DNA from 2 places in the Paenibacillus sp. JNUCC32 genome. Region 1 is predicted to be linked to the other one. Evidence: a T-box and tRNA genes for the amino acid it is inferred to sense, from the RefSeq annotation. Region 1 holds a T-box; the other holds one or more tRNA genes.
The links. The T-box of region 1 lies ahead of JNUCC32_RS12335 (glutamine--tRNA ligase/YqeY domain fusion protein). A T-box ahead of a tRNA ligase gene usually reads a tRNA of that ligase, here a tRNA-Gln.

Region 1 (14,395 bases):
TGCGCACAGTATGCGTCCATCCACGATGTGGATCCAAGCGATTTTATCAATTTCCGTTATCATATGGATTCCTCCCTCATTCTTCGTTTGCTGATGGCTATGCCGTCTCTTGCTGCTCCTGTTTACCGCCTAACTTAAATACTAGTATGCCCCCGACAATCACAAGAACACCGATCAGCTGATTGCTCGTAAACGGGACCTTCTCCAGGCCCAACCAACCCAAAGAGTCCCACAGCAGCGCGAAGCCGAGCTGCGAGGTCATAACGATCGAAATCGCGAATGTAGCACCAAGCAGCCTTGTCGCTTGTACCAAACAGATCACGACCCCGACTCCGATCATTCCGCTGATCCAGTACCAGGGCTCCATGTTTTGAATGTCGAATGTCCCTTTTCCCTCTACGGCAAGACTCATGGCGAACGAAGCCACAAAGCCCATGCCTAGCACCAACGTCGTTGTAGACCAGGAGCCTGTTTTTTCATTCACCCTGTTATTGAAAATGTTCTGCAAGCTAACCAACGAACCCGCGATCAGCGCTAATACCAATCCTGCTACCATGCTCTATCTCCCTTACGGTTTCTTTCACCATCGTCATTCTTCGTAGATATTGCCGCCGGCTACACTCATCAACGCTTCCCGATCTTTGATCAGAATGGAACCTTTGCAACGCACGATCAGTCCTTCATGACTGAATTTCTGAATCACCCGGTTTAAATGCCGATAACTGGTTCCGAGCAGATTCGCGACATCCGTCAGATGGTATGCCGCAGGGTCGCTGATGACAAACGTGCCCGACGCTTCCTCCGAAACGGACAGTAAATAACTGGCCAGTCGTACCTCCACCGGGTGCAGTAAATTAAAACTCAAGAAATTGGATTTGATATAAAATTTCCGCGTGATGATCCGCAGCAAAAATTGAAGCAGCGGCGGATGCTCCTGCCCGTATTTGCGAAGCCAGCGATAATGCACGCCGATCATGTAGACGGGCGACACGGCCTGTACCGTATTGATCATCGGATTTCCCTGAACGTATTCGATGTCTCCGATCACCTCGAGCGGCGTTTTGAATGAAAGGACCAGCGCCTTGCCTTCCGCGGATGTCGTGAAGATTTTAATTTTCCCTTCAACCAGGACGTACAGCATCTCGGCAGGCTCGCCTTGCGTACAGATGATGTCGCCGTGGTCAAAATGATATAACACCAAATAAGGCTTTAGCCCATCGGGAAATATGGAATTGATTTGGTTGCTTAACAAATAATCCTGCATGAGCTCGGCATCATGAATTTCCTTCACGTCTCTGTCTCCTTTCCCCATCACCAGTCTAAAGGCCCCTTATTATCCGCATCATAATTTGATAATCACGACTCCGGCAATCATCATCCCGATCCCGATGAATTGAGGCAAACTCATTCTCTTCTTCGCCACGCCGAACCATCCGTTGCTGTCAATCAGGAACGTCAAGAATAACTGGGCGATTAATAACGCGGATATCGTTAATGTAACACCGATGTTCTGAATCGCCGTCACCTCGCTGAATATGATGGGCGCGCCCAACGCTCCGCCGATCAGATACAGCGGCTTCACTTGCCCGAAGCCTTGCCTGCTGCCGTCCCGGACGAACAGCAGAATGACCAATGCCATCAAAAAACCGGTCAGCTGCGTGACCGCGGCGGCTTGCCAGGTGCCCATATCCTGGCTGATCCGGGCATTGGCTACACCTTGCAGCGTAATGCAGGCACCGCCAATGAATGCAAATAAAATTCCTCTCACGATACAAACTCCTTCATCTATAGATCTGTATACTATTAAAAGTGATCTCACCGGACGCAGGAAAGGACATATGTCCTGAAATGAACGGGATTCCACATCTAGCCTGTCCGAAGACACGAATTTCATTATATACTATCTGTTGGCTTTTCATCGATCATGCAAAAAAAAGCTGCCTAAATTTCCTTGGCAGCCTAAACGATGGTTACGCAGATATCGGGCTCTCACGCATTCTTAAGGTATAAAACAGTTATAATCAACATTGCATCTATGACTCTATCCTTATTTTGTTTTAAAATATAACTATGATTAGTCATTTATTGACGTTTCTATGACCGGAAGGAGCACCTCTACGCATGCTAGACAGACAAGAACACATCCCTGATGAACAGGGCCGAATTCAATTGCAATCGGATTGCGAACGCTGCTTTGGATTATGCTGCGTCGCTTTGCCTTTCGCTTCCTCCACCGATTTTGCCATCGACAAAGACGGCGGGACCCCTTGCCGCCATCTGGAATCCGACTTCCGATGCGGAGTGCACAACAGCCTGCGGCAGCGCGGCATGCGGGGATGCACCGTTTATGAATGCTTCGGCGCGGGGCAAATGGTTTCACAGGTTACCTATAACGGACGCGACTGGCGGCAGGCCCCGGAGACGGCAAAAGAAATGTTCGACGTATTTCCGATTATGCGACAGCTTCAAGAGCTGTTATGGTATCTGAACGAAGCGCTGAGTTTGCAGCCGGCGCATGCCATACATTCTGATCTTAAATCGTCGCTGGAAGCGACGAGGAAGTTGACCCAGCTTCCTGCCGCATCCCTGCTACGGCTGGATGTGGCAGCTCATCGCGCTGAAGTGAACCAGCTGCTTCTTCGAACCAGTGAGCTTGTGCGGAACGATGCGCGACAGAAGCATAAAGGGCCGCCCGTGCGTCAGAAGATCGGGGGCCGTGGTGCCGATCTCATGGGAGCAAAGCTTAAAGGAGCTGACCTAAGATACGCCAATCTGAGAGGAGCTTACCTCATTGCGGCGGACCTCAGAGGAGCCGATCTGCGGGCCGCGGATTTGATCGGGGCCGATTTCCGGGATGCCGACCTAAGGGGAGCTAATTTAACGAACAGCATCTTCCTGACTCAATTCCAGGTTAACGCGGCGAAGGGAGACGCAAGCACCCGGCTACCTTCTTCCTTAGCCCGGCCGGCACATTGGACGTCTTAACGTCCCATGAATAGCAGCATACACAGATTATTGATCAAGACCTTCGCAAAGGAATCTCCGGCAGCCACTCGCTGCCGGCTTCTTTGTGCTGTCTGAATGTCCGTACCCGACGATCGGGGCCCCCTGATCGTATCCTTTAATTCTTGCCCGTCTTCTTCCATGAATCCTTCAACGAAACAATCCGGTTAAACACCAGATCTTGCTCTGTTGCATGCTTGGAATCCAAGCAGAAATAGCCGTGTCTGATAAATTGGTACGTTTGGTTCATGGCCGGTTCCTTCATGGAGGGCTCCAGTATGGCGTCTTTGATCCGAATCAACGACTCCGGATTCAGGAGATCCGCCCAAATATTATCCGATTCCAACAGCTCGGCCGATTCCTTCAATAATGTATCGTACAAGTGAACCTCCGCCGGAATCCCATGCTTCGCTGAGACCCAGTGCAGCGTGGATTTCACCTTACGCCCTTTGAATCCGCTGCCGCTCTTCGTCAGTGGGTCATACGTGCAGTGAATTTCCATGATGTCCCCCGTTGCCGGGTCTTTCACGACATGCTCGCATTTGATGAAGTAGGCTCCTTTCAGGCGCACTTCCTTGCCGGGCGATAACCGATGAAATCCGGGATCCGGCTCCTCCATGAAGTCCTCCCGTTCGATGTACAGCTCCCGTGAAAAAGGTACCTCCCGCATCCCTAACGCTTCGTCATGTTCATGGTTCGGTATGCTCAGCATCTCGGTGCGATCTTCAGGAACATTCGTAATGATCACCTTCAGCGGGTTCATGACCGCCATCGCATTGCGGCACCGATCCTTCAAGTCCTGACGGATGAAATGGTCGAGCATCGCCGAATCCACCATGCTGTTGCCGCGAATCACGCCAAGTTCGTCCAGGAAATGCCGGATTCCCTCGGGAGTCACCCCCCGTCGCCGAAGTCCTTTCAACGTAGGAAGTCTGGGGTCATCCCACCCGTCCACAAAACCTCCCTCGACGAGTTCCCTCAGGTATCGCTTGCTTGTTACGTATCCGGAGATGTTCAATCTGCCAAACTCCCGCTGCTTCGGGGGCTCCGTCACCTCCAGCTCGGCCAGCACCCATTCGTACAGCGGTCGATGCTCTTTAAATTCGGCAGAGCACAGCGAATGCGTGATTCCTTCAATCCAATCCTGGATCGGATGGGCAAAATCATACATCGGGTACACGCACCACGTGGTTCCCGTACGATAATGCTCGGCATGAATAATCCGGTATAAGACAGGATCTCTCAGATTCATGTTGGGCGAAGACATATCGATTTTGGCCCGGAGCACTTTCGCGGACGTTTGGAATGCCCCTGCCAGCATTTGTTCGAATAACGATACATTCTCCTCGATGCTGCGCTCTCGAAACGGGCTGTTCATGCCGGCTTCGGTCAGCGTCCCCCGGTATTCCGTCATTTGTACCGGCGTGAGATCACAGACATATGCCTTCCCCTTGTTGATGAGTTTCCTTGCTGCCTCAGCGATTTGATGCGCATAATCCGATCCGAAATAAACGCCCGGCTTCAGTCCGAGCCACTCGATATCCTCCCGGATCGCATCCACGTATTTCATGTCTTCCTTCAGCGGATTTGTATCGTCGAACCGAAGATTGAATGTCCCGTTAAACCGGCTGGCGATGGCATGGTTAATGTGGATTGCATAGGCGCTGCCGATGTGCAGATAACCGTTGGGCTCTGGCGGGAACCGCGTAGCCACCGGCCTGTGATATACGTTGTTCTCCACATCGTCCTTGATCATCCTGGTCAAAAAATCCGCCGTTTCCGCTCCATTGTTGTAGTCGTTGCTCATACCTGAATCCTCCCTATGTTTGATTACTGCCGCAATGCCGTATAAAACAAAAAATCCCGTCTCCAAGACATAAGTCTTGGGGACGAGATTCGTTTCGCGGTGCCACCCCGGTTTGCCGATATCTCTCGATACCAGCCTTATCGGGTACGGCCATCACGCGATCGCTTATACCCTAGCTCTGTAACAGGAGCTCCTGTCGCACCATCCCTTATCCATAAGTTCCGATGCGCCGCTCGGAGGCTTGGTTCAATGAAGGGCTTCCCGCTCCTTTTCAGCATACCGGAGCTCTCTGCAGGGATTCCTGTTCATCTACTCTTCTCTTCATGGCGTTTATAATTTGATCCATAATATCACCAGAAACTCAAAAAGTAAACCGCTGTACGCCACCAATAATGAAACGCCCTTGAAAGACGTTCCGCAAGATTATACCGGCAGCAGCTTCACCGCGGCCTGTTTGCCGCTAACCTGTATGCCCGTTTCCTTCTTACCCACCCCGGCCAGATCTTGAACGAGTCGTTCAAGCAGCTTACGGGCAGCTTCGCCTTCCTTGCCCTGGATGCGTATGACCGGCTGGACGGCTTTGCCCGCTGCCAGCAGCTTATGCATCTGCGAGAGCTTGGTGTCGTAATCATGCTCTTCGATATGTACGGACAGGCGGAATTCCTTGACCTTGATCGGACCGCCCGAAACCTGCTGCTTCGCTTTAACCGCCTCCTGCTTCGCTTGGCCGCGGCTTACGAGCTTGCATGGCGGCGGGCTGCTGAACAACGAGGTGCACACCAAATCGGCTTTGTGACGCTTAGCCAGGGCAAGCGCCTCTTCCCTGGAGACGACGCCCAACTCCTCGCCGTTCAAGCCGGTAAGCTCGACTTCGCGCGCTTTTATCTTTTCGTTCATCATCAACATGGACTGATCCTCCTATTATGTCTGTTAAACCATGGCTTTAATGATAGAATAACATACTCTTCCTATCACTCCGCAGGCACGGACCGGACAAAATACGTTCGGTATTCCAGTTGTTCCGTGATTTCCAGGCAGTTCAACTGCTTACCGTATACGCATGCTCCATCGATGCCGATTTTGTCCCCATCGCCACAGAACCAAATATGCTCCGAGTCATGCAAGTTGACGGCCGGGGTATGCCCGAATACCACGGTTTTGTCGATGCCGGTGGGATAATTGAAGAATGGTTCCCGTATCCAGATGAAATCATGTGGAGGCTGCTGCTTCCAGTCTTCCACGCCCGGATTGATTCCGGCATGCACGAATAGGTGGGTGTCTGTTTCATAGTACAGGGGCAATGTATCGAGAAATGATAAATGATGCTCATAATGCCGTTTTATGTAGGCCTTGCCTTCATTGTATCTGGAGCGATCCAGATCGCCATCAAAAAAATCGGCGCCGCAATAACTTTCAATCGTATTTCGCGCACCATTGCGAATCCAGCGTGAATTCGCTTCGTCCGTATCCAGCAGAATGGCATCCAGCATCATTTGATCATGATTCCCGCGAAGGGTGATGACGCTGGAATCCCGCATTCCCATCACCTGCTCAATCACTTCTTTGCTTTTAGATCCGCGATCCACATAATCCCCAAGCAGGACCAGCTTATCCTGTGCGGGATGATACCGCACTTCGGACAATAACCGATTGAATTCATCATAGCAGCCATGAATGTCGCTTATCGCTAAGGTTCGAATCGCAGTCCCCTCCCATCCTCTTTGATAGTGCCACCATAAGTTATGGCAGAACGCACGGTTTCACATTATGAACGTCTATATTATACAAAACTATATTTAGCCATCACATCTCCCCAGGGAGCATAACCGGCTTCCGTAAACCCGATTTGGGTATAGAGCCTTTTTGCATGCTCGTTCCCGGGTTTGTAACACAGCATAACATCGTCCGTACGATTCGGCGAATGGCGAATCTCATCAAGAACCAGGCGAATCGCAGGCTTGGCATAATGCATTCCCTGAAATTTGCCGTCGATCATAAATCGGTATATCCAATAGTTGTCATCGTGCGGGTGCAGTCCGTACATAACAAATCCGATCATTTCTTCATCATGGAAAATGGCTCTCGTTTCGAAACCCTCCATAAATTGAGCTTCCGCTATGGAATATAGATTAGGGGCAATCCATTTCTCCTGTTCAGGTTTGGGTTTAAGGCGGATGCAATCCTCCCAATTATCTTTATCTATGACATGAAGTGATATCAAATGCAAGACTCCTTCAACATGGTTTATGCCTCTATCCTAATTCAACTCGGGCGATATTTCACGGTAATAAATATGTAAACCCAAACAGGACGCAGCACGTTGTCAGGTACCGTGCAAGATAATGAATGATTATAAGCATTTATTCCATATTCCGTTCCCTTCTCAATGGATAAACTAGAATTAACTTTATTCTACATGGAGGCGATATCTATGCGGCAATGTCACAACGACATCCAACCGAAAGGACTACAAATGATGAAACGAATGAGGGTTACGATATATGAAGAACATATTGAACATTGGAGTTTTGGCCCATGTTGACGCCGGTAAAACTACGCTGACGGAGCAAATTCTATTTAAGGCCGGGATTATTGAACAAGCAGGCTCGGTGGACCATGGCAATACGACCACGGATTCATTGGACATTGAGCGGAGACGGGGCATTACGATCAAATCCGCCGCGGTATCGTTCATGCTGGGCGATCTGAAAGTCAATCTCATCGACACGCCCGGCCATGCCGACTTCATCTCGGAGGTTGAGCATTCGCTTAGCGTACTGGATGGCGTCATTCTGGTCATTTCCGCCGTTGAAGGCGTACAGTCCCAAACCCGGGTGCTCATGCAGACATTGAAGGAACAAAAGATACCCACCCTATTATTCATGAACAAAATCGATCGAATGGGTGCCGACTACCGGAAGGTTTATGCGATGATACGCCATCTGCTTGACGAACATATTTGCGAAATGAGTTCGGTCATCAAGGAAGGCGGCGCAGCCGTTCAGGCGGACGCGTCCGATCCCCACCACGCAGGCTGGGTAGAAACCCTGGCATTGTCCAATGACGATCTGCTGAACGATTATGCCCTGGATATTCCGATATCACACCAACGGCTGCAGGAGGAATTGCGGAGGCAAACGCGCCAAGGCAAAGCTTATCCCCTATTTGCAGGTTCAGCAGCCAAAGGTCTCGGCATAGAACCGCTGCTTCAAGCGCTCGGCGATTTTTTCCCGGTTAACCCATCGTCGATGCTTCAGCATGAACCGTTATCCGGCTTGGTATTCAAAGTGATCAGACGACCGAATGGGGAGCGGAATGTATACCTCCGCCTGTACGCTGGCAGCATCCAGTATCGTGATGAAATTCCGGTGATCCATCAGAACGGACAAACCTCGACGCTCAAGGTGAAGCAGCTTCATGCTCTGCACCAGGGCAAATCCATTCCGGTCCATGGAATCGGCGCAGGCGACATCGCCATTCTTATCGACGGCGAACTCAAGGTGGGCGACGTCATCGGCAGCGTTTCCGGGAGGATGAAGACGGTTCATTTTCAAAAGCCGCCGATTCAAGTCCAGGTTTCGGCCGTTCATTCCGCGGAGAAACATCGGCTGCATGCCGCCTTAAGCGATCTCACCGAAGAGGATCCGTTTCTGCAATATAGCCAGGACACGAAAACAAGCGAGAATGTCATCCATGTATTCGGCAAAGTCCAGCAAGAAATTCTGCTGGAAACGATTCTGCAGCAGTACGGCATCGAAGCCGTATTTTCCGCTCCGCGGGTGATTTGCATCGAGAAGCCTTATGGCACGGGAGAAGCTGTTGAATATATAGGCGAGTGTCCTTTTTATGCAACGGTGGGCATCAGGGTCGAACCTGGCGAGTTCGGTACCGGAATTCAGTACAGGCTGGAAGTGGAGCTGGGCTCCCTTCCCTTAGCTTTTCAGAAAGCAATTAAAGACACGGTATTCGAGGTGCTTCAGGAAGGTTTGTACGGATGGGCAGTGACCGATACGATCGTAACGCTGACGCATACCGGTTACGCAAGCCCGGTTTCGACGGCAAAGGACTTTCGAAGCTTGACTCCTCTAGTCCTCATGGCTGCGCTCGACCAAGCAGGGACGGAAGTATACGAGCCCATGAACGTGATCCAATTCATTCTGCCGGAAAACAGCTTAAGCAAAGTACTATCCAAATTAGCCGCGCTGGACGGCACTTATCAGGAACCCGCGTTCCATAACGGTACCGTCCACGTTCACGGCACCATTCCGGTGCGGACTACCGACTTGCTGAAAGCCGAGGTTCATTCCCTTACGAGCGGCGAAGGCATGCTCACCGTTAAACCAGGCGGTTATACGAAGGTGCAAGCTCCCTTCCCAGTCAATACACGTCGGCAAGTCAACCCGCTGAACCGTGGCGAATATATGCTTTACTTAAACAAGATCATGTAAGAGCACTGGAGGACATGCGGCTTCATGGAATTGCAAGTTGGAATGTCGCTCTGCATGTTTCACGTTCGGGGGGCATGCATTCAGGATGTAAATACAGATAGCGGTGTCGAGAGAGGATCTCGCCCGCTATTTTTCTTCTTCCCGCACAATAAAAGCCTGCGCATGTCCGCCATAAGCGATTGCATGCACAGGCCAACCCTTATCCATCCCTGTACCTTCCCACTTGTTCTATGGTATCCATAATGAATAATCGCGTAATCAATCTTTCAGATGCTTGACGATTAATGCCTCAATCGCTATCTCGCCATGTCCCCCGCTCCACTCGACCGTATTCCCGTTGCCGGCATTCAGCACAACCGTAATGCCCGTGTATCCCGTTCTTTCGTGGATACCTCCCGTGCCCAATGCGTTTACGAATGAATAATCAGTACCGTTTACGCTCAATCTCAGTTTAGCCAAGCGTTCCGCCGTACCGTAGACGATTCCGACTTCAGCCCTGCCTCCAGTCGATCCGCCTTTGATATCGCCAAATCGGCAGCAGGCCGTATCGGATCTCAGATGGGTTGCAACGGTAACGCCGTCCGCGGCTTGTTTAAGCTCCGCACCGCCGACCACTTGGCATAAAGCTGCGTCATACACCTCCAGCTTCGGAGAGCACGTAGGCCCTCCCGGAGCGGGCTTAACCCCATCGAGCGTTTGGCGCACGTTCTGGATCGTGCCATCCTCATTAAAGTGCAGCTCATCAATACATACGCTCCGGAGAGTGCCCTCACCTGATATCGCTTGATTGTGATAGAACAAATACCAGCTTCCTTTGAACTCGACCACGGATCCATGCGTCGTTGAACAGCCCGTCGGCTCCAGGAATATGCCTTGATATGTCCAAGGTCCGAGCGGATGGTCACTGGTGGCATAACGCATTCGATTATTTCCTTCCAGATTGTCCGCGTAAGTCAGATAATACCGGCCCTCTCTTTTGAATACCCAGGCAGCTTCGTGAAAATCCTCCAGCCCTTCCATGACTTGAACGTCCCCATGAATCGTCATCATGTCATCGTTCAGCTCGACCCCGGCGCAAACGCCGCCCCCGCCGTAGTACATATACGCACGGTTGTCATCGTCAACCCATACGGCCGGGTCGATCATCGCAAAACCTCCCAGGCCTTGGATGTATCCTTGGTCGATAAACCCGCTGGCAGGTTTGTCGCTCGTGGCGACTCCGATCTTCCAGGTATCGTTCCAATCCGATCCGCTCGGGTGAGGATAATAGAAGTAATAGGTTCCATTTCGATAAGCACAGTCCGGCGCCCACATAAATCCGCCTTCCGGCCGGCCCCAGCTCACATCATCGGAGTTTAAGATTTCACCTTCGTCCTGCCAATGCACCATGTCCTCCGAGGAGAATACGTGATAGCGGTCCATCAGGTCGCAGCCTCGGGGCGGATCCACGTCATGCGAGGCGTATACGTAGATTTTGCCGTCATTCCACACATGGGCCGAGGGATCTGCCGTGTAGATGCTGGTAATAACGGGATTCATCGAAGTAGTTTTTTGCTGTATCGTTGCATAGGGATGCATGTTCATCTTATTCATAGGTTAGGACCCTCCTCGGATTCTATTGATGAAGCCTTATAAGCTCATGCTGATGGCAGCTAAGTCTGGGCACAAGAAATTACATGGGGTATGGCAGCAGATTATACAAGCGGTACAGGAGCACTGACGCCTCTTCCGAGGTCAGCGTTTCTTCCGGTAGAAAATAACCGTCCGTCCCCTGCAGCATCCGTACATGCACCAAGATACTGCTGGTCTGCTACAATAACGGACCAGACGACACGATTCCAAGAGTTTCAATAATCAATGGATCGGGTTTGGGTTATTCCTTATTGCATGTCTTGCTGTCCTAGAATTTCCCTCCATGAATGCACAGGCTTCCAGTTCAGCCGCTCTCGTGCGCGCCGATTGGTTACGAAAGCGGTCAATTCCTGAATAGACGCCCCTGGCAAAGGCACCTGCGGATAATATCGCCGTGCCAGCTCTTCCAGACCAACATCGCTGAGAATATCGCTGGACGTCACATCCAGTCGGCAGGCCTCCTGCGATTCGTTAGGGCTTGTTTCTAGCGCTAGACGGCAGGCGGTGGCTGCATCTCTCGCATCGACGTAGCTCCATAAAATACGATGGTGCCTGGCGGTGTCGGAGAAAGCAGCGATCTCGCGGCTATACTCTTCCGGAGTCAGAACTAATGAAAACCTCATCGCGAAGACTTGCATGTTCACCCGTCTGGCAAACATGTCGCCGATATGCTCGTTGGTCTGTTTGGATAGTCCATAGCTCTCCTGCGGCAGCAGCGGATGGTCTTCGTCCACGGGAAGATAGTGAGGCGCAAACGGATGCTTCGCCCAGCAAAAGCCGTAAGCCGACTCGCTGGATCCGAATACGACACGCTGGATACCCAGCTTCGATGCGGCCTCCATAACGTTATAGGTGGACATGACATTGTTAGCGAATATCCGCTCAGGCGAATAACTGACCGGATTCGGTATAGCCGCCAAATGAATCACGGCATCCGCCTCGGCTAATAATCCATATACCTCTCCAAGTTGATTCAAATCCCCTTGCACATAGCGGGCATACCGGTTCCTTCCGCTGGACGGGCGATTATCCGTCCCAATGACCTTGTAACCCGCCCGGTTCAGCTCTTCCACCACGTAATGTCCGAGTTTGCCTTCCGAGCCTGTGACGATGATTCTGTTCATGATGATGCCTCCTTGTCATTAGCCTTACGGCCGAAGTAGCGTTCCGTCCGGCTTGCGGTCCAGCTTGTATGGGTGGTGATAGGATGTCAGGCGCTTCGGATCGCGCAGCAAGGCGGCCGCTTTAGCTTCATCGATATCGATCCCGAGCCCCGGCTTGTCGTTAAGCTGCAGATGCCCGCCTTCCAGCACGGCATGGCCGGGAAAGGCTTCCTGTTCCTCTGCGCGGAAATGGTTGCTCTCCTGCACGCCGAAACTCATGATGGCCATGTCCAAATGGGCGGCGGCCGCTTGATTCACCGGATCGTTCTCCCCGCCTTCCTGCCATGCGGTACGGACGCCGAATGCTTCGCAGACGGCGGCGATTTTGCGGCATGGCGTAATCCCTCCGGCCTTGGAGACACGCATCCTTACGAAGTCAATCAAGCGCTCTTTGACCAATGGCAGCCATTCCCGAGGATGCACGAACAGCTCGCCCACGGCTTGCGGGGTCGTGCTGTTCAACCTCACGCTGCGATACCAGTCCGTATGCTCCGCCGGAAGCAGATCCTCCAAGAAGAACAAGCGGTATGGATCAAGCTCCTTGGATAGGGCAACCGCTCCCGAGGGCGTCAAATGCTCGTGCACGTCATGCGTGAAAGACAGATTCATGCCGAATCGAACGCGCAGCTTTTCAAACATAGCCGGAATGGCCGTAATGTAACTGGCTTCATCAAATCGATTCGCAGGAGGAAAAATCGTTGACGGCAGCCGAGAGGATACAAAACCGCCGCCGCCGTATCCGCCAAGCTGGCAGCGGATGACGCCATAGCCTTGCTCTTGATAAGCCATCACCTCTTCTTCCAGCTGCTCATAGGTGGAACCGTTGGCATGCGCATAACAAGGCACGGCAGAACGGACGGCGCCGCCGAGCAGCTGATACACCGGAAGCCCCGCCTCCTTGCCCTTAATGTCCCATAATGCCATATCTATGCCGCCCATCGCCGTATGAAGCGTCGAACCGTTGCGCCAATACCCGCTGGTATACATCGTTTGCCATATGTCCTCGATCTGGCTCGCGTCCCGTCCGATCAGAAGCGGCTTCAGCAATTCTTCGATGACGCTGACAATCGCTCCGGGCTGGTATATATCGCTGGCAGAGCCGATCCCGTACAGGCCGTCCTGGTCCGTCAGCACTTTGACAATGACCCAGCTTCCGTCATGCCGGGTACGAATACATTGAATGCCTGAAATGATAGCCATGTCCTTCCCCTCCTTCTATTCAAAGAGATATGCGTGGATCATCGAGCCGGCGTTTGAATGCCAAGGGTCTGAATTGTTGCCGGGCCGACCTTCAACGCATAACGTTCATCCTCGTCCGGACTCAAGGTTTCTCCCATTTCTTCAATAATCGTGCTTTCATAAACTTGATCAACCTGAAACGAAGGTTTCACCTTCATCGTTGCAGCTTCCGAAGACACATTGAAAACCCGGAACATCAGATCATGCTTCTCTTCGCCCTGTTTCAGCGCACTGAAGGCAAGACCTTCGCCCTCCCATTGCAAAAACTCCTGAGAAGCTGGCAGCGTTCCTCCATGCACGCCGGTCTGCTGCACCGTCCATGGAACCGGGAATTGATACGCCTGCACATAAGCACGGGAACGGATAACGTCCAGATCATGCGCGATCAGTTCCATCTCCAGGGTGTGCTGCCCCAGGCACTGCGCTTCAGGCGTCGCGAATACGCCCCAATCCCCCAGCTCCCGAACTCCGCGCAGCAAGGTAACCGCAAGTGTATTCCCTTCGGCAAGCACTTCATACTCGTTCAGGCCTTTATTTGCTATCGTAAGTCCCTCACGGCCATTGCTAATGCTAACAAAGGCATTCTGATGCTGGGCATTGCTCGGATTGCTCCATTCCGCCTCCGGTTGAATCGGACGCTGCGCCAGCTCATAGATGGAGTCAACCGTAACATGGTCCGCCTCAAGACCGGTTCTGAACAGCATTCGGATGCGATGATCCCGCACCGTATTGTCGATGTAACTCTTGATGCCGACCCTACGGCTGTCCTTCTCAAGGGTCAGCTCGGTTACAATCCGAACCTCCGCCATCTCGCTCACCCGCCGGGATTGACGGTACCGGAACGGCACCATGGACCGAATCTCTTCATCCAGCAGGTCATCCGCACGGGTCGGAAGCTTCCAGGCGTGCTCGATTCGGTATACCGCTCTCAGCCTTGTATGATGCACAAGCTTAATGTCCGCAGGGAGCCCTTGAGTAGTCAGTGCTACTTCATCATCCGGCTGTCTGTACATATATTCATTCCCGATATCGCCGGTATCCTCATAGATGCCAAGCCCCTCATACAGGCGGTTATTGACTTTATCCGACAGCATAAACGATCC
Region 2 (14,395 bases), 3.1 Mb from region 1:
TCAAAACAGAGACCTTGCCGGCACACCGCACTTAACTCCACCTCACGTTAGGGTTGATCCGGGTAAGTCTTTTTCAGGAACGCGATCGATTCGCGAATCAGCTGCTTCAGCACCTCAACTTCAATGTCCGCCACTTTATTAATGTACACGCAGCCTTTCCCTGCCGTATGCTTGCCGAAATTCGTCAGCAGCTCCTCCCGCTGATCATCGCCTGGCGCAAAATACAGGCTGATCTTCGCTTTTCGCGGCGAGAATCCTACAAACGGCGCATCTCCCTCATGGCCGGAAGCGTAACGGTAATGGTAGGAGCCGAAACCAATGATGCTGGGTCCCCACATTTTGGCCGAATACCCGCTCGTTTCTTCAAAAATCTCCAGCAAACGATAGGCATCCTCCCGTTTTTTCGGCGAATCCACTTGCTCGATAAACTCCACCACGCTGTGATCCGTTTCTTTTGTTTTTTGCTCGTACACGGGTTTAACTCCTTTCGAACACGCCTGTTATTATGACCATCTCTGTCAAGAATAAAAAAGGCCGGTTATGATCAGCAATGTTATCTAATCATTCCCCGCCTAATTGGGCCAAATCTGTCTTTATAAATCAGCATACTCCCTCTGCCTTAAAGCCTCGTACATCAATACGGAAGCGGCCATAGCCGCATTCAGCGATTCGGCACGCCCCGGCATGGGGATACGGATGGCATCGTCCACGAGTGCCGCGACCTCAGGCGAGACGCCGCGTCCTTCGCTGCCGATGACGATCCAGCTTGTCCCTTTGAAGTCGTACTCAAAGCATGAGCGCTGTCCTTCCAGCATGGTGGTCACCAATCTGGCTCCCCGTTCCCTGGCTTCCGGCAGGATGCTCAGCAGATCACCCTCCAGCACCGGCAGATGGAACAGAGATCCCATGGTGGAGCGCAGTGTCTTGGGATTGTACAAATCCGCACAGCCTCGCCCCAGGACCACGCCGGCAGCCCCTACGGCATCGGCGCTTCGTATGATGGTTCCCACATTGCCCGGATCCTGGAGACCGTCGAGAACAACGACCAAACCGTTCTCGCGCAGGATCAGGTCCTGCCATTGCCGCGCTTCCTTGCGAATGACGGCAAACACCTGCTGCGGCGACGGCGTATCGCTGACCTTCGATATGACGGCATGGGATACGCCGATCCATTCGGCACCTTGTCCTGTATCCGTAATATGACGAAGCTCTTGGGGGATGCCCTTGTCCACGTCATAAGCCACGCACTCGATGTCCGCGCCGGATGACAGGGCTTCCTGTACGAGATGGATGCCTTCCACCACGTACTTGTTCTGCTTGTCCCGATGTTTTTTCTCCTGCAGCTGTGCCCAGCCCTTCACTCTGGCGTTCTGCGGCGATAATATCTCCATTGTTAACCCATCCGTTCTTTACATATATACTCATCACAGCACCCGGTATCGGAAGCTGACGTCTTTATTTGGGATAAGCAAGCTCCAGCTTCGTTAAGTCATTCTTATGTCCGACGATGACAAGCACATCGCCTTCCTCAATCCGGTCATCCGGACTCGGCGAAATGTTCATGTCCGCATCGCTTCGAATCGCCATGACATTGCACCCGAATCGTGCGCGAATATCCAGCTCTCTCAAATTGTGGCCAATCAGCTCGCCTGTAGCCAGCATCTCCATAATGCTGTAGTCGTCCGACAAATCGATATAGTCCAGAATATTCGGCGAGACCAGATGGTGGGCAACCCGAAGCCCCATGTCCCGCTCTGGGAAAATCACCTTGTCCGCGCCGATTTTGTTAAGCACTTTTCCGTGCAGCTCATTCTTCGCTTTTACGATAATAGCCGGTACGCCAAGATCCTTCAGAATCAGCGTCGTCAAAATGCTGGATTGAATATCCTCCCCGATAGCCACGACAACCACATCAAAATTCCGAATGCCGAGCGCCCGGAGCGCCTCTTCATCGGTCGAATCCGCCGAAACGGCATGCGTGACCATGCTGGCAGTTTCCTGAATACGCTGTTCGCTCGCATCAACGGCTAATACGTCAAATCCCATGCTGCTCAATTCCTTGGCAACGCTTGTGCCAAAACGCCCCATACCGATTACTGCGTACTGCTTCTTAGCCATTTATATATCCCCCCACGAGCCTAGGTCGATCCTTAATCATCAATGATAACAGTATATCATACTGTCCAGAATACTTGAATGTAACTCCCCTAGAACGGGCACATTACACAATGACCCTTATATAACAAGGAGGAACATTTCGATGTCCATATTGTTAGATCTAAGGCAAGCCGTCATTCATAAAGTCCACAATCAGGACGAAGAAGAGCTGCGCTCCATGATCGAGGGTTCCGTTGACGGGCCTGAAGCCGCCCTGCCGGGACTCGGCGTGATGTTTGAAATGATGTGGAAAGACATGGATGCTGCCCAGCAAAATACCCTTGTCTCTTCCCTTCACGACCATTTGAAAACCGTTACGCCTGGCAATCTTCAGGGATAATCCCGCGCTCAACAAAAAGAACAATCCCCTAAGCCTTCAAGCTGAGGGGATTGTTCTTTATATTGCATATATATGCCATCGCTTACGGAGCGGTCTCAAGAAACTGGGCGGTTGGATTCTTGTCTATGGCGGTTCTCATCGCATACTCATTTTCGAACAAGACAACATAGTTATCCTTCTTGTCTTTCACCAGGGTCGAGTTAATCCGGAACTTGGACGGATCAATGTTGTCGTCCACGATCCAGCGGGCGAACTGATACGGCATCCGTTGCAGCTGGACATCGACGCCGTACTCCCCCTTCATCCGATACTCGAACACTTCGAACTGGAGCTGACCGACCACCCCGAGAATGGTCTCGTCGAAGCTAACGGTGCGGAATACCTGAATGGTCCCCTCTTCCGTCAATTGGTCAATCCCCTTCTGATATTGCTTATGCTTCAGCGCATTCTTCACGGTTACTTTGGCAAAGATCTCCGGGGAAAACGTCGGAAGCTCGTCGAATACAACCTCGCGTCCTTGGCTGAGGGAATCCCCGATCCGGAAAATCCCCGGGTCAAACAGACCGATAATATCGCCAGGGTATGCCTCCTGCACAATATCTCGATCCTGCGCCAAAAATTGCTGCGGCTGCGCCAGCTTGATTTCCTTGCCTACCCGCACATGCTTCACGCTCATACCGCGTTCGAACTTGCCCGATACGATTCGAAGGAAAGCGATGCGGTCCCGGTGAGCCGGATTCATGTTGGCTTGGATCTTAAATACGTAACCGGAGAATTTCTCATCGGTCGGTTCCACCACGCCTTCCGTGCTGCGGCGCGGCTCCGGCTTCGGCGCAAGCTGGAGGAAGTTTTCAAGAAAGGTCTGGACGCCGAAATTGTTGATCGCACTGCCGAAAAATACGGGCGTTAACTGACCCTGCATCACTTTCTCCAGATCAAACGGGTCGCCGGCAACATCCAGCAGCTCCAGATCCTGACATAACTGGTCATGCAGATAGTCGCCAGCCATCTCGCGGATGAGCGGATCTTCATACCCTTCGACCTTCTGCACTTTAATCGTGGAGTGGTCGTCCCCTTGGAACAATTCCACCTGATTCTTCACCCGGTCGTACACGCCGCACAGGTCGCGGCCGGAACCGATCGGCCAATTCATCGGTACGGAGCGGATGCCCAGCACCTGCTCAAGCTCCTCCATCAGGTCAAACGGACTGCGTCCTTCGCGGTCGAGTTTGTTGATGAAGGTGAAGATCGGAATGCCCCGCTTCGCGCAGACCTGAAACAGCTTGATGGTCTGGGCCTCGACCCCTTTGGCTACGTCAATCAACATGACGGCGCTGTCGGCAGCCGTCAACGTACGATAGGTATCCTCACTGAAGTCTTGGTGACCCGGCGTATCCAATATATTAATCCGATGTCCTAAATAATCAAATTGCATCACGGACGACGTGACGGAGATTCCCCGCTGCTTCTCGATCTCCATCCAGTCACTCGTTGCATGCTTGCTCGCTTTACGAGCTTTTACCGATCCGGCCAGACGAATGGCGCCCCCGAACAAGAGCAGCTTCTCGGTCAGCGTCGTCTTACCGGCGTCAGGGTGGGAAATAATCGCGAACGTGCGACGCTTATCCACTTCCTGCTGCAGTTCATCTATTAGCTTTGCCATTTCACTTATCCCTTCGTAACTAAAGTCATGTATATCATTGTACCACAATTCATACGCAAATCATCCCCATGCGCCGTGCGCATGAGGATGATTTTTATCGCATAAATTTTAGCTAATCTTCTATTTTTTCAACCACACGACGTTATCCTCAAGCTGACCGTTAACCGGCCACCAGTGGAAGCCGTCTTCCTTCAGCAGCTCATCCGCTTTGTCAGGTCCCCAGGAGCCGGCAGGATACGATTCCAACTCGCCCTGGTTCTCTCTCCAAGCGCTAGCGATGCGATCCACGAAGGACCAAGCGGAAGCCACTTCGTCCCAACGCGTAAAGTAGGTGGAATCCCCGCGGGCGGCATCATGCAGCAGACGCTCATACGCTTCAGGAGAGTTAATGCCCACGATGCAGCTTTGGCAGAAGTCCATCGCAACCGGAGCGATCTCGGACTCGGAGCCCGGCTTCTTCGCGTTGATCTTTACGTAGATGCCTTCCATCGGGTTAACCCGGATAACGAGCAGGTTAGGCTCCAGGGAATGCTTTTGGCCCAAGTATACGTTGGTTGGCATCCGTTTGAACTCTACGACCACCTCGGTCGTCTTAACCGGAAGGCGTTTGCCCGTGCGGATATAGAACGGTACGCCCGCCCAGCGGAAATTATCCACGAAGACTCTGGCCGCAAAATAGGTTTCCGTATTGGATTCCGGATTTACCTTGTCCTCTTCACGGTAAGCCGGCAGATCTTTGCCGCCTGCGGAACCGCTCGTATACTGACCGCGAACCACGTTGTTCTTGACTTCTTCGTTTGAGGCATATGGACGCAGGGAGCGAAGCACCTTCACCTTCTCGTCGCGAATATCTTCTGCGAGCAGGCGGCTAGGCGGCTCCATGGCAATCATGGTCAGCAGCTGCAGCATATGGTTTTGACCCATATCCCTGAGTGCGCCCGCATGGTCGTAATAACCCCCGCGCTCCTCGACGCCAACCGTTTCACCAAGCGTAATTTGGATGTTGGCAATATGCTTGTTGTTCCACAGCGGCTCGAAGAAAGCATTCGCAAAACGGATAACCTCGATGTTCTGCACCATTTCCTTCCCGAGGTAATGGTCGATCCGATAGATCTCCTCTTCCTTGAACACTTTACGGATCTCTTCGTTCAGCTTGGCAGCGGACTCCAGATCGTAGCCGAACGGCTTCTCGATCACAAGACGGTTCCAGCCCTCTCCGTCCAGCATGCCGCCCTTCATCAGGTTGAACGATACGCTGCCGAACAATTCCGGTGCAAGCGCAAGATAGAACAAGCGGTTGCCCGGTATATTAAATTTCGTTTCCAATTGCTCCGTTTGTTCGCGGAGCTCACGGAAACCGTCAATATTGTTGATATCTAAAGATTTATATTCAAAATGCTGTGCAAATGCATTCCATTCACTATCCTGTTCCGAACTATATCGGCAGAATTCCTGAATCGAACGATACACGTCCTCCCGAAACTCCTCTTGGGTGCGCGGACGCCGCGCCACGCCGATTACAGCAAAATCCTCATCCAGTTTTCCTTCACGATAAAGACTGTAGATCGCCGGAAACAACTTACGTCTTGCCAAATCACCAGTCGCTCCAAAGATGAAAAATACAGCTCCCGGTGTCTTCATTGTATCTAGATTTTGATTTTCAGCCATGGCTCCTCATTCTTTCTATGAATTATAGTGTATTTTTATGCATCGGCACTTAACTCGATGTGATGACATTTTAGCATATTCATTTCAAGTATGCTATCTCATTCCGTATTTTTTCATCGGAGTTTCAGATATTATTTTCAATATTCTATTGTAATGACGGGAAATCCGATCGTTATTCTACTGCTTTTCTTCACCGAATCTTCATGCACCGCGATCTGCATATGAATCGGCGTGTCGCCGCTCTTCACAAAAGTCCCCAGCGAAGGCGCCTCATAGGATCGGCTGATCGTTGTAACATCCGCATAATCCTCAACGGAACGAAGCGGAAGCTTTCGGGCTACGGCCTCTTCTACTTGGGCCATCGTTGCATCCACGCTGCCTGACTTCGTTGCATATCCTTGAATGGACGCATTCCACGTATTCGGTATGCCTGCTTGCTCCATCCGTTCTTGAACATGCTGCTGAAGGCTCATCATTTCCCGGGCCTGGGCTGCCGCCTCTCCGACAAGCATGACTCTGACATAACTATGGCCTTGCTTCGTGAGGGCCCAATCCAAATGCACGGAGACGCCCGATCGATCGCCTTCCGCTTGGAAAACGTCATTTCCTTGAAGCTCGTTCGAGGTAATGCCGGAAAGCCCTATTGCGCGAGCCAATTCTTCGGCTGCTGTCTTAGCTTGATCCATAGAAATCGAATTTATCATTTCGCCTTGAATTTTTACCGTGAGGAGCGCGGAAGGGTCCATATGTTCCTTTCCAAGGGCTGCAAGAAGCTCCAAATTGCTTTCGGCTGTAGTCCCTGCTTCTGATGCTCCATTCGCCGTTCCCTTCCAAGCTGACGCTTCTGCCGTTTGCGGAACCGCTTCCTCCCCATTGCGTTCCGTTGTTCCCGCAAAACCCGCCATCATCCCTGCTGCCCCGCACAGCAACAACATCATCACAATCAGCTGTAAACGCATCTTACGCATCGTCAGTCACGCCTCCTCGTACGAATCTATCAATCTAGTAAAAGGATGGCCGGCTCACTGCAGATTTATACCTCGCCATATAAAATGATCCTGCTATTACCGTTTTAAAAATCTCCCTTCCCCTTACCTAAATAAAAAAAGCCTCCCGATTGGGGAGTCTTTAAGCCTGCCTATCATTGTTTACATGGATATGTTGATACCCGAACGCATCGCATCACGGATCTGTTTAGAACCGCGCTCGGCATCTCAAAACTGTTTATTTCACGTTCATAAACATAAAAAAAGAGCCGGCACTCCTTACTCAGCCAGCCCATTTTTATAAGCGTAGATGGCAGCTTGGGTCCGATCCTCTACCCCCAGCTTGCCCAAAATATTAGTCACGTGAAACTTCACGGTTTTGATGCCTATAATCAAATCATCGGCAATGTCCTGATTGGATTTGCCCTGTGCCAGCAATCGCAGCACTTCCATCTCCCGGTCCGTCAGGTCATTATGCGCGGGTGCTTCATTTTGCGGATGGCGGAAACGATTCATCATCTTCGAAGCGACCTGGGACTCCAGAACCGACTGGCCCCGTGCGGCCGCACGTATAGCATCGGCGACCTCGGAAGCCCGGGAGGTCTTCAGCAGATAACTGAACGCGCCTGCTTCAATGACCGGATACATCTTCTCATCGTCCAGATAGCTGGTCAGTACGATCACCTTAAGATTCGGAAATTGCTTCATCAGCTCCCGCGTGGTCTCAATGCCGTCCATCCCATCCATGACCAGATCCATCAGCACCACGTCAGGATGATATTCCTGCGCCAGACGTATGCCTTCCTCGCCGCTGCCCGCTTCGCCTACCACCTCAATGCCGTCTTCTGTGCCAAGCACGGCAGCCAAGCCGATCCGCACCATCTCATGATCATCCACCAGCAGTACCTTAATCGGTGCTTCCATCTCCATCCCCCCGTTTGCGTTCTTCGTTTATGAGCGGCACGATAATCTCAATCCGCGTCCCTTTACCCGGGGCCGTGATGAATTGTAACGAGCCGCCGATTTCCGTCACCCGTTCCTGCATGGTCGAAAGACCGTAGGAAGTCTGTTTCTTGTCGTCCAGTTCGAACCCGACCCCGTCATCTCGCAGCATTACCCGAACGGTTTTTTGCCTGCGATGAATCCGGATGTCCATTTTTTCCGCCTTCGAGTGCCGAAGCGTATTCGACATGGCCTCCTGAATAATGCGGAACAGATGATTTTCGATCCCTTTAAGCAAATGTATGTCATCGTCCATCTCAAACGTAATTTCCATAGGCACTTTGATCCGCAATTCCGTGATCAAATCCCGCAGCCCCTGTTCCAGTGCTTTTCCTTCGAGATATACCGGCCGCAGATGAAGGAGTAGCGCCCTCATCTCGGACTGTGCCACAGCCGACATTTCCTCAATCAGAGCCACCTGGCGCTGCGCTTTGTCAAAATCCTTATCCAGCGTCCTGCCCACAGCTGTTGCCGTCATTGAGATGGCAAACAGCTGCTGAGAAACCGCATCATGGAGCTCGCGCGCCAGACGCTGTCTCTCTTCCACGATCGCCGTAACCCTGGCCTGCTCGGCTAGCTGGGCATTGTTCGTGGATAACCGCTGCAGGGAAGACACCTGATCCTCCCAGCGCTTGCTGATCTTCACCAGCTGTTCTCCAAGCCGGCCCACTTCGTCTTCGCCGATGTCCGGCATGACGTCCGTCAGACTCCCTTTTTCCCAGTTCACGAGTGTTTCCCTAACGAGATCGACCCGCCGTTTTACCCGGTATCCCTGGAAGAAGCCATAAATCGCTCCCAGCCCGATCGGCAGCAATACCAGGGTTATGCCTGCCTCGATCCGGTTCTTCCACGTCTCAAACGGTTGAAGATAACCATATGTATATAATAAATAAAGGACAACGAGCATGACAACCAATCCCAGAAGGGTCCCCTCACGCATACTTCGGGTAATGATATTTGCTTTCTTTTCCGTTTCCACGGGGCAACCCTCCTGAATGGTTTACACAAAACAATACGTTTATTATGTCATTCTTATATTCAAATCTCCGCCTAAATAAGAAACGATAAATTTCACTTTATATTCGCTGGTGTCATAATTGGGCGATTGATATTTCACTCGGTTCAATATGCCGGTTTCCTTCCGGTCGTCCATATGAATCGATCCGAACAAGATGAATGCTTCGATCTCCACCCCGTAATAGTCCGGGATCATCAGATCGATATCACCGAGCATTCCGTGGAACATGAGCACCGTTTGGCGTTCTTCGGGAAGCGCCAGGGACAGATCCACATCCGCTTCCCCGAGCACATGCCACACGCTCAAGCTGCGCATCACCCAGGGTGCACGGTCCCAGTCAAAGTTGGACATAAAATTCTGCTTCTGAATATATCTGGTCGTGGTATGGGCCCGTTTGGACTTGCCGTAGAAAATCCCCAGCGATATCAAACTGACGCCAATAATCAACATAAGATGCTCGAGCAGCAGCAGCACGGCTCCGACGCCGAGCAGAATGTACCCCTTCTTCACATGGCCTTGCCTGATCTGAAGGACGCCCGCGAAGATGAGCAACAGGGCGACAATGGTGAAGAAACCAAACCATCGGCCGAAAAGCATAATAAAACCCAAGCTGATTAAACCTACTGCTATCCAGCGGTTTCTGTCCATGTCGCACCTCCTTGATGACCAAGATATAAGCTCGGAAAAGCCATATCAGTGAGATGCTCCCCACTGTATGGCTTTGCCTGTACTATACGACAATCTCATTCGTATAGCATATCATATGAACACGGTATTCGAATACGCTTTGTTCTTATTTTGCTGACTTGCTAAGGAATTACTCGGATTTCGAGGATTTCCCCATTTTGTTTTTCAACGCTTGCAGCTGCTCATCCACCTTCAGTTGCTTCTCAGCATCCACTGGGCTTGTGTATGCTGCGTTGTTAGGGCGGTATGGTGCGCGAAGCACATCAGCTTCAGCTTCCATTTGCATGATTTTTTCTTCCATGCGGTGGAAGCCCATCGAAGCACTGCCGCTTTCAATGGTATGCAGGCTGCTCACTTGAGACATTTGCTTCTTCGCTTTCGCCATTTGAGCGCGAGCTACAAGCTCATTGCGCTTGTTGCGCATTTTGTAGAACTCGTCTTTCATTTCATGCAGCTGAGCAACAAGCTCTTTCGCTTGAGCCTCGGATTGCAGGTGCAGTTCCACGTACTCGGTTTCTTTTTGATCGAAATAGATCTTTTCTTCAAGCAGCTTGCGAGCCACTTCTTCTTGACCGTTTTTCAGAGCCAATTCCGCTTGAGCTTCACGTTGTGCCGCCATCTTCACAGCCTCATCGACGCGCTGCTTCATGCGACGCTCATTTGCCATTTGCTTCGCAACCGTTACCTCTGCTTCATGAATTTCTGCCTCCATGTCGCGCAGGTACTGGTTCAGCATTACGATCGGATCCTCCACTTTATCCAGCAGCTCGTTCACCGATGCTTTCGTCATATCCTTGATTCTTTTAAATACTCCCATGTTATTTATCTCCCTTCTCATAGTTCGAAAGTTTTTTCTTCAATTCTTCGATTTCTTTTTGCATGGCTTTTCTTTCAATATCCTTCATCATCGCATCCAGATCGGAATCGGTGGACGCGTTCGTTCTTGTGCCGTTGGGACGGTCATATTTGGGACCAAAGCTTCCATGCTCATTAGGGTTCGGATAGCCTTGATGACGTCCATAAGCATCATTGTAGCTGTTGTAGCCTGGCCCCGGGCCCGGATGGTCGTTGTAACGGTATCCGCCGCCATGTCTTCCTTGAGGCCCGTACGGATCGTGATAATACGGCTCTTTAGGAACGACGAGGGTTGCAATCAGATAGATCAACAGCGTTGTACCGCCTGTGAAAAAGATACTGACTACAAATATGATTCTAAGTAGGGTAGATTCGACTCCGAAATGATCGGATATACCGCCGATCAACCCTGTGAACATCTTGTCTCGGGTGGAACGGTACAATCTTGTCATGGTTACTCCTTTCCGCTGTTATTCAGCTTTTGCTTCAAGCGGGCAAGTTCCTTTTCCAATACCGTGGAGACGGATTCTCCAGCCTGATCCATGTATTCCTGCCCCATGCGGCGTAAATCGCGAAGGCTTCTGGCTTCCAGTTCCCAGTCGCTGATACGGTCCTCGAGGCGATTGAACATCTTCGGTACATCATGACCCCCGCCATAGGACCCCGTACGTTCATTCATTTTTTGCTGAAGACGAAGGGTTTCCACTCGGGCAACATAATACTGGCGTTTGCTGTAGACCGTCTGATATTCCATCCGCAGCTCACCGAGCTGCTCCTCGATTTCTTTCAACGACTCCAGGCTTGAGGATAACAGGCCTTGATACTGTTCAATCTTTTCCTCATAAATCAGCTTCTCCTGCAATGCCAGCTTGGCAAGATGCTCTTCGCCGGCCTTCAAGGCAAGCAGTGCCTGCTCTTCGCGTTTAAATCGCATGGTTTCCGCTTGATCCACCTGCTGTTTCAGCTGTCTGGAATGTACTTGGCATTGCTGCTGCAGCTTCTCGGCCTCAGCAATGTCCTGTCTGGTTGAATGTAGGAACTGGTCGATCAATCGAACCGGATCCTGGCTCTGCTCGAGCTTTTCATTCAATGTTGCTACAGTTATGTCTCTTATCCGCCGGAAAACACTCATATCGGCTTAGCCCTCCTCATCTATCATGATCTGATCTGTTGTTTATGCAGGTTATATAATGTAGTGGTTCCTTATCAATAACGGGGTCTTCCATTCTTCAATCGGGACACTCCGTAGATGATTAAGATGACACCAAGGATCGGACCGATCAGCCAAGACAGTTTACCCATCAACCAGATGATGCCGATACCGAGAATGATCCATCCCATCAAGGTATTGCCTCTTCGAATTCCGTAATATCCCAAAGCAACCATCAGTATCGGAATTAGAAGACTGAACAACCATCCAAGCAGAGGACCGAATACTCCCAGAAGAACCAAGATCCCTAAACCAATCAACAGGATACTCATTCCATTGCCTTTTGAATTCCTCATTTATACACCGCCTTTCTGTTGTTTGATCGTTGTTTCATTTGTTCAACCTTATGACTCTATTCTAGGTAATTTCGAGTTTGACTAAAACGGCCTGTGGACGGTTTTTGGACCTAGACCTAAGGCGGGGCTTCCTATAGACCTACGTCCAACCTCTGGACTGGTCTGCAGTTTTTGCGTTATATCCGTGAACGAACACCCTGCTGTTACCGTATCACTTATTGAAGGAACATCGATCTACAGGAGAACGATCCTCAGCAGCTGCGATTGGGAGTGGACTTATCGTGTGGATGCTTCGATGGAGAGACAACAAAAAAAGGAATGCAGACGTTGATCGTCTACATTCCTTTTGATTGATGCCGGTGAAGGGACTCGAACCCCCACGGTTTCCCTCACGATTTTGAGTCGCGCGCGTCTGCCAATTCCGCCACACCGGCTTACACAATGGCGTGCCCTAAGAGATTCGAACTCCTGACCTTTTGATTCGTAGTCAAACGCTCTATCCAGCTGAGCTAAGGGCACATATGGTTGTTATGGAGGCGCCACCCAGATTCGAACTGGGGATAAAGCTTTTGCAGAGCTGTGCCTTACCACTTGGCTATGGCGCCAGAAATAAAAATGGAGCGGACGACGGGAATCGAACCCGCGACCCTCGCCTTGGCAAGGCGATGCTCTACCGCTGAGCCACGTCCGCAAACATAAAATCAATGGCTGGGGATATAGGATTCGAACCTATGCATGACGGAGTCAAAGTCCGTTGCCTTACCGCTTGGCTAATCCCCAATATGATTTTGTAATATGGGGCGATCGAGGGGAATTGAACCCCCGAGTGCCGGAGCCACAATCCGGTGCGTTAACCACTTCGCCACGACCGCCATATTGTACTATAAATTGATTCGATTGGCAGGGGCAGCAGGAATTGAACCCACACTAACGGTTTTGGAGACCGCTGTTCTACCTTTAAACTATGCCCCTAAAAACTGGTGGAGGATGATGGATTCGAACCACCGAACTCGAAGAGAGCAGATTTACAGTCTGCCGTGTTTAGCCACTTCACTAATCCTCCAGAATGGTGCCGGCGAGAGGACTTGAACCCCCAACCTACTGATTACAAGTCAGTTGCTCTACCAATTGAGCTACACCGGCGTATAAAATTATAAAAGGTACATGGTGGCTCGGGACGGAATCGAACCGCCGACACGAGGATTTTCAGTCCTCTGCTCTACCGACTGAGCTACCGAGCCATAGAGCTCATTTTGGACTTTGACGAATCCCATATCGGATACGCATCTCATCCCAAAGTCATCTATGAAACTTGTAAAAATGGCGGAACTGACGGGATTCGAACCCGCGATCTCCTGCGTGACAGGCAGGCATGTTAGGCCTCTACACCACAGTTCCACGAGGCACTATCGCTATTGCGATATAAATTGGTTGCGGGGGCAGGATTTGAACCTACGACCTTCGGGTTATGAGCCCGACGAGCTACCGAACTGCTCCACCCCGCGTCATTAAAAGGGTTGCTGCAATGGTGAAAAATCATGGTGGAGGCTGAGGGGATCGAACCCCCGACCCTCTGCTTGTAAGGCAGATGCTCTCCCAGCTGAGCTAAGCCTCCGTAACAAAGCGACTTTTATCATACCAAAATCTGATATAAGAAGCAAGTGTTTTTTAAAGAAAGTGGTGACCCGTAGGGGATTCGAACCCCTGTTACCTCCGTGAAAGGGAGGTGTCTTAACCCCTTGACCAACGGGCCTTGCTTAAAATAATAGTGGCGGAGAGAGAGGGATTCGAACCCTCGAGACGCTTTTGGCGCCTACACGATTTCCAATCGTGCTCCTTCGGCCAACTCGGACACCTCTCCATAAATGGCTCCCCGAACAGGACTCGAACCTGTGACAACTCGATTAACAGTCGAGTGCTCTACCAACTGAGCTATCAGGGAACAATATTCAATTCAAGTGATTGATCACCTGAAAACTAGATACGAAACGAATTTGCAGCACATTAGAATCAGTAGCATTCACCCGATGTGGTATCGGGGTCCCCGAAAAGTATTCGGCATCTGCTTCAAAGCTTTGCTTCACTTTTTGGGGTAATTTTGGATAAGCCCTCGACCGATTAGTATTGGTCAGCTCCATGCATTGCTGCACTTCCACCTCCAACCTATCTACCTCGTCGTCTTCAAGGGGTCTTACATACTGGGAAATCTCATCTTGAGGGGGGCTTCACGCTTAGATGCTTTCAGCGCTTATCCCGTCCGTACGTAGCTACCCAGCCATGCTCCTGGCGGAACAACTGGTGCACCAGCGGTACGTCCATCCCGGTCCTCTCGTACTAAGGACAGCTCCTCTCAAATTTCCTACGCCCACGACAGATAGGGACCGAACTGTCTCACGACGTTCTGAACCCAGCTCGCGTACCGCTTTAATGGGCGAACAGCCCAACCCTTGGGACCTACTTCAGCCCCAGGATGCGATGAGCCGACATCGAGGTGCCAAACCTCCCCGTCGATG

Region 2: it has a tRNA-Gln gene. The T-box ahead of JNUCC32_RS12335 (glutamine--tRNA ligase/YqeY domain fusion protein) is inferred to sense a tRNA for this amino acid. The anticodon was not compared.

The regions. Positions count from the first base shown of each region.
Region 1 covers NZ_CP062260.1:2,794,933-2,809,327, forward strand. Annotated here, with positions in the region: gene JNUCC32_RS12310 (NUDIX hydrolase) at 1-63, opposite strand, end outside; gene JNUCC32_RS12315 (DMT family transporter) at 98-556, opposite strand; gene JNUCC32_RS12320 (Crp/Fnr family transcriptional regulator) at 590-1,291, opposite strand; gene JNUCC32_RS12325 (DMT family transporter) at 1,343-1,768, opposite strand; gene JNUCC32_RS12330 (pentapeptide repeat-containing protein) at 2,122-2,985, shown strand; gene JNUCC32_RS12335 (glutamine--tRNA ligase/YqeY domain fusion protein) at 3,122-4,810, opposite strand; T-box leader at 4,886-5,144, opposite strand; gene infC (translation initiation factor IF-3) at 5,234-5,716, opposite strand; gene JNUCC32_RS12345 (metallophosphoesterase family protein) at 5,782-6,510, opposite strand; gene JNUCC32_RS12350 (GNAT family N-acetyltransferase) at 6,591-7,031, opposite strand; gene JNUCC32_RS12355 (elongation factor G) at 7,312-9,258, shown strand; gene JNUCC32_RS12360 (family 43 glycosylhydrolase) at 9,517-10,851, opposite strand; gene JNUCC32_RS31710 (hypothetical protein) at 10,931-11,053, opposite strand; gene JNUCC32_RS12365 (NAD-dependent epimerase/dehydratase family protein) at 11,139-12,014, opposite strand; gene JNUCC32_RS12370 (enolase C-terminal domain-like protein) at 12,039-13,253, opposite strand; gene JNUCC32_RS12375 (alpha-mannosidase) at 13,292-14,395, opposite strand, start outside.
Region 2 covers NZ_CP062260.1:6,625,023-6,639,417, reverse strand. Annotated here, with positions in the region: gene JNUCC32_RS29475 (DUF1801 domain-containing protein) at 48-473, opposite strand; gene JNUCC32_RS29470 (TrmH family RNA methyltransferase) at 594-1,391, opposite strand; gene JNUCC32_RS29465 (potassium channel family protein) at 1,456-2,118, opposite strand; gene sspI (small acid-soluble spore protein SspI) at 2,261-2,497, shown strand; gene JNUCC32_RS29455 (peptide chain release factor 3) at 2,580-4,160, opposite strand; gene zwf (glucose-6-phosphate dehydrogenase) at 4,281-5,828, opposite strand; gene JNUCC32_RS29445 (YwmB family TATA-box binding protein) at 5,966-6,796, opposite strand; gene JNUCC32_RS29440 (response regulator) at 7,094-7,744, opposite strand; gene JNUCC32_RS29435 (sensor histidine kinase) at 7,722-8,795, opposite strand; gene liaF (cell wall-active antibiotics response protein LiaF) at 8,838-9,482, opposite strand; gene JNUCC32_RS29425 (PspA/IM30 family protein) at 9,652-10,338, opposite strand; gene JNUCC32_RS29420 (PspC domain-containing protein) at 10,340-10,828, opposite strand; gene JNUCC32_RS29415 (PspA/IM30 family protein) at 10,831-11,508, opposite strand; gene JNUCC32_RS29410 (hypothetical protein) at 11,583-11,882, opposite strand; tRNA gene JNUCC32_RS29405 (tRNA-Leu) at 12,237-12,316, opposite strand; tRNA gene JNUCC32_RS29400 (tRNA-Arg) at 12,325-12,401, opposite strand; tRNA gene JNUCC32_RS29395 (tRNA-Cys) at 12,414-12,487, opposite strand; tRNA gene JNUCC32_RS29390 (tRNA-Gly) at 12,499-12,573, opposite strand; tRNA gene JNUCC32_RS29385 (tRNA-Gln) at 12,588-12,662, opposite strand; tRNA gene JNUCC32_RS29380 (tRNA-His) at 12,679-12,754, opposite strand; tRNA gene JNUCC32_RS29375 (tRNA-Trp) at 12,781-12,854, opposite strand; tRNA gene JNUCC32_RS29370 (tRNA-Tyr) at 12,861-12,945, opposite strand; tRNA gene JNUCC32_RS29365 (tRNA-Thr) at 12,950-13,025, opposite strand; tRNA gene JNUCC32_RS29360 (tRNA-Phe) at 13,048-13,123, opposite strand; tRNA gene JNUCC32_RS29355 (tRNA-Asp) at 13,204-13,280, opposite strand; tRNA gene JNUCC32_RS29350 (tRNA-Met) at 13,311-13,387, opposite strand; tRNA gene JNUCC32_RS29345 (tRNA-Val) at 13,422-13,497, opposite strand; tRNA gene JNUCC32_RS29340 (tRNA-Glu) at 13,561-13,635, opposite strand; tRNA gene JNUCC32_RS29335 (tRNA-Ser) at 13,652-13,743, opposite strand; tRNA gene JNUCC32_RS29330 (tRNA-Asn) at 13,749-13,824, opposite strand; rRNA gene JNUCC32_RS29325 (23S ribosomal RNA) at 13,981-14,395, opposite strand, start outside.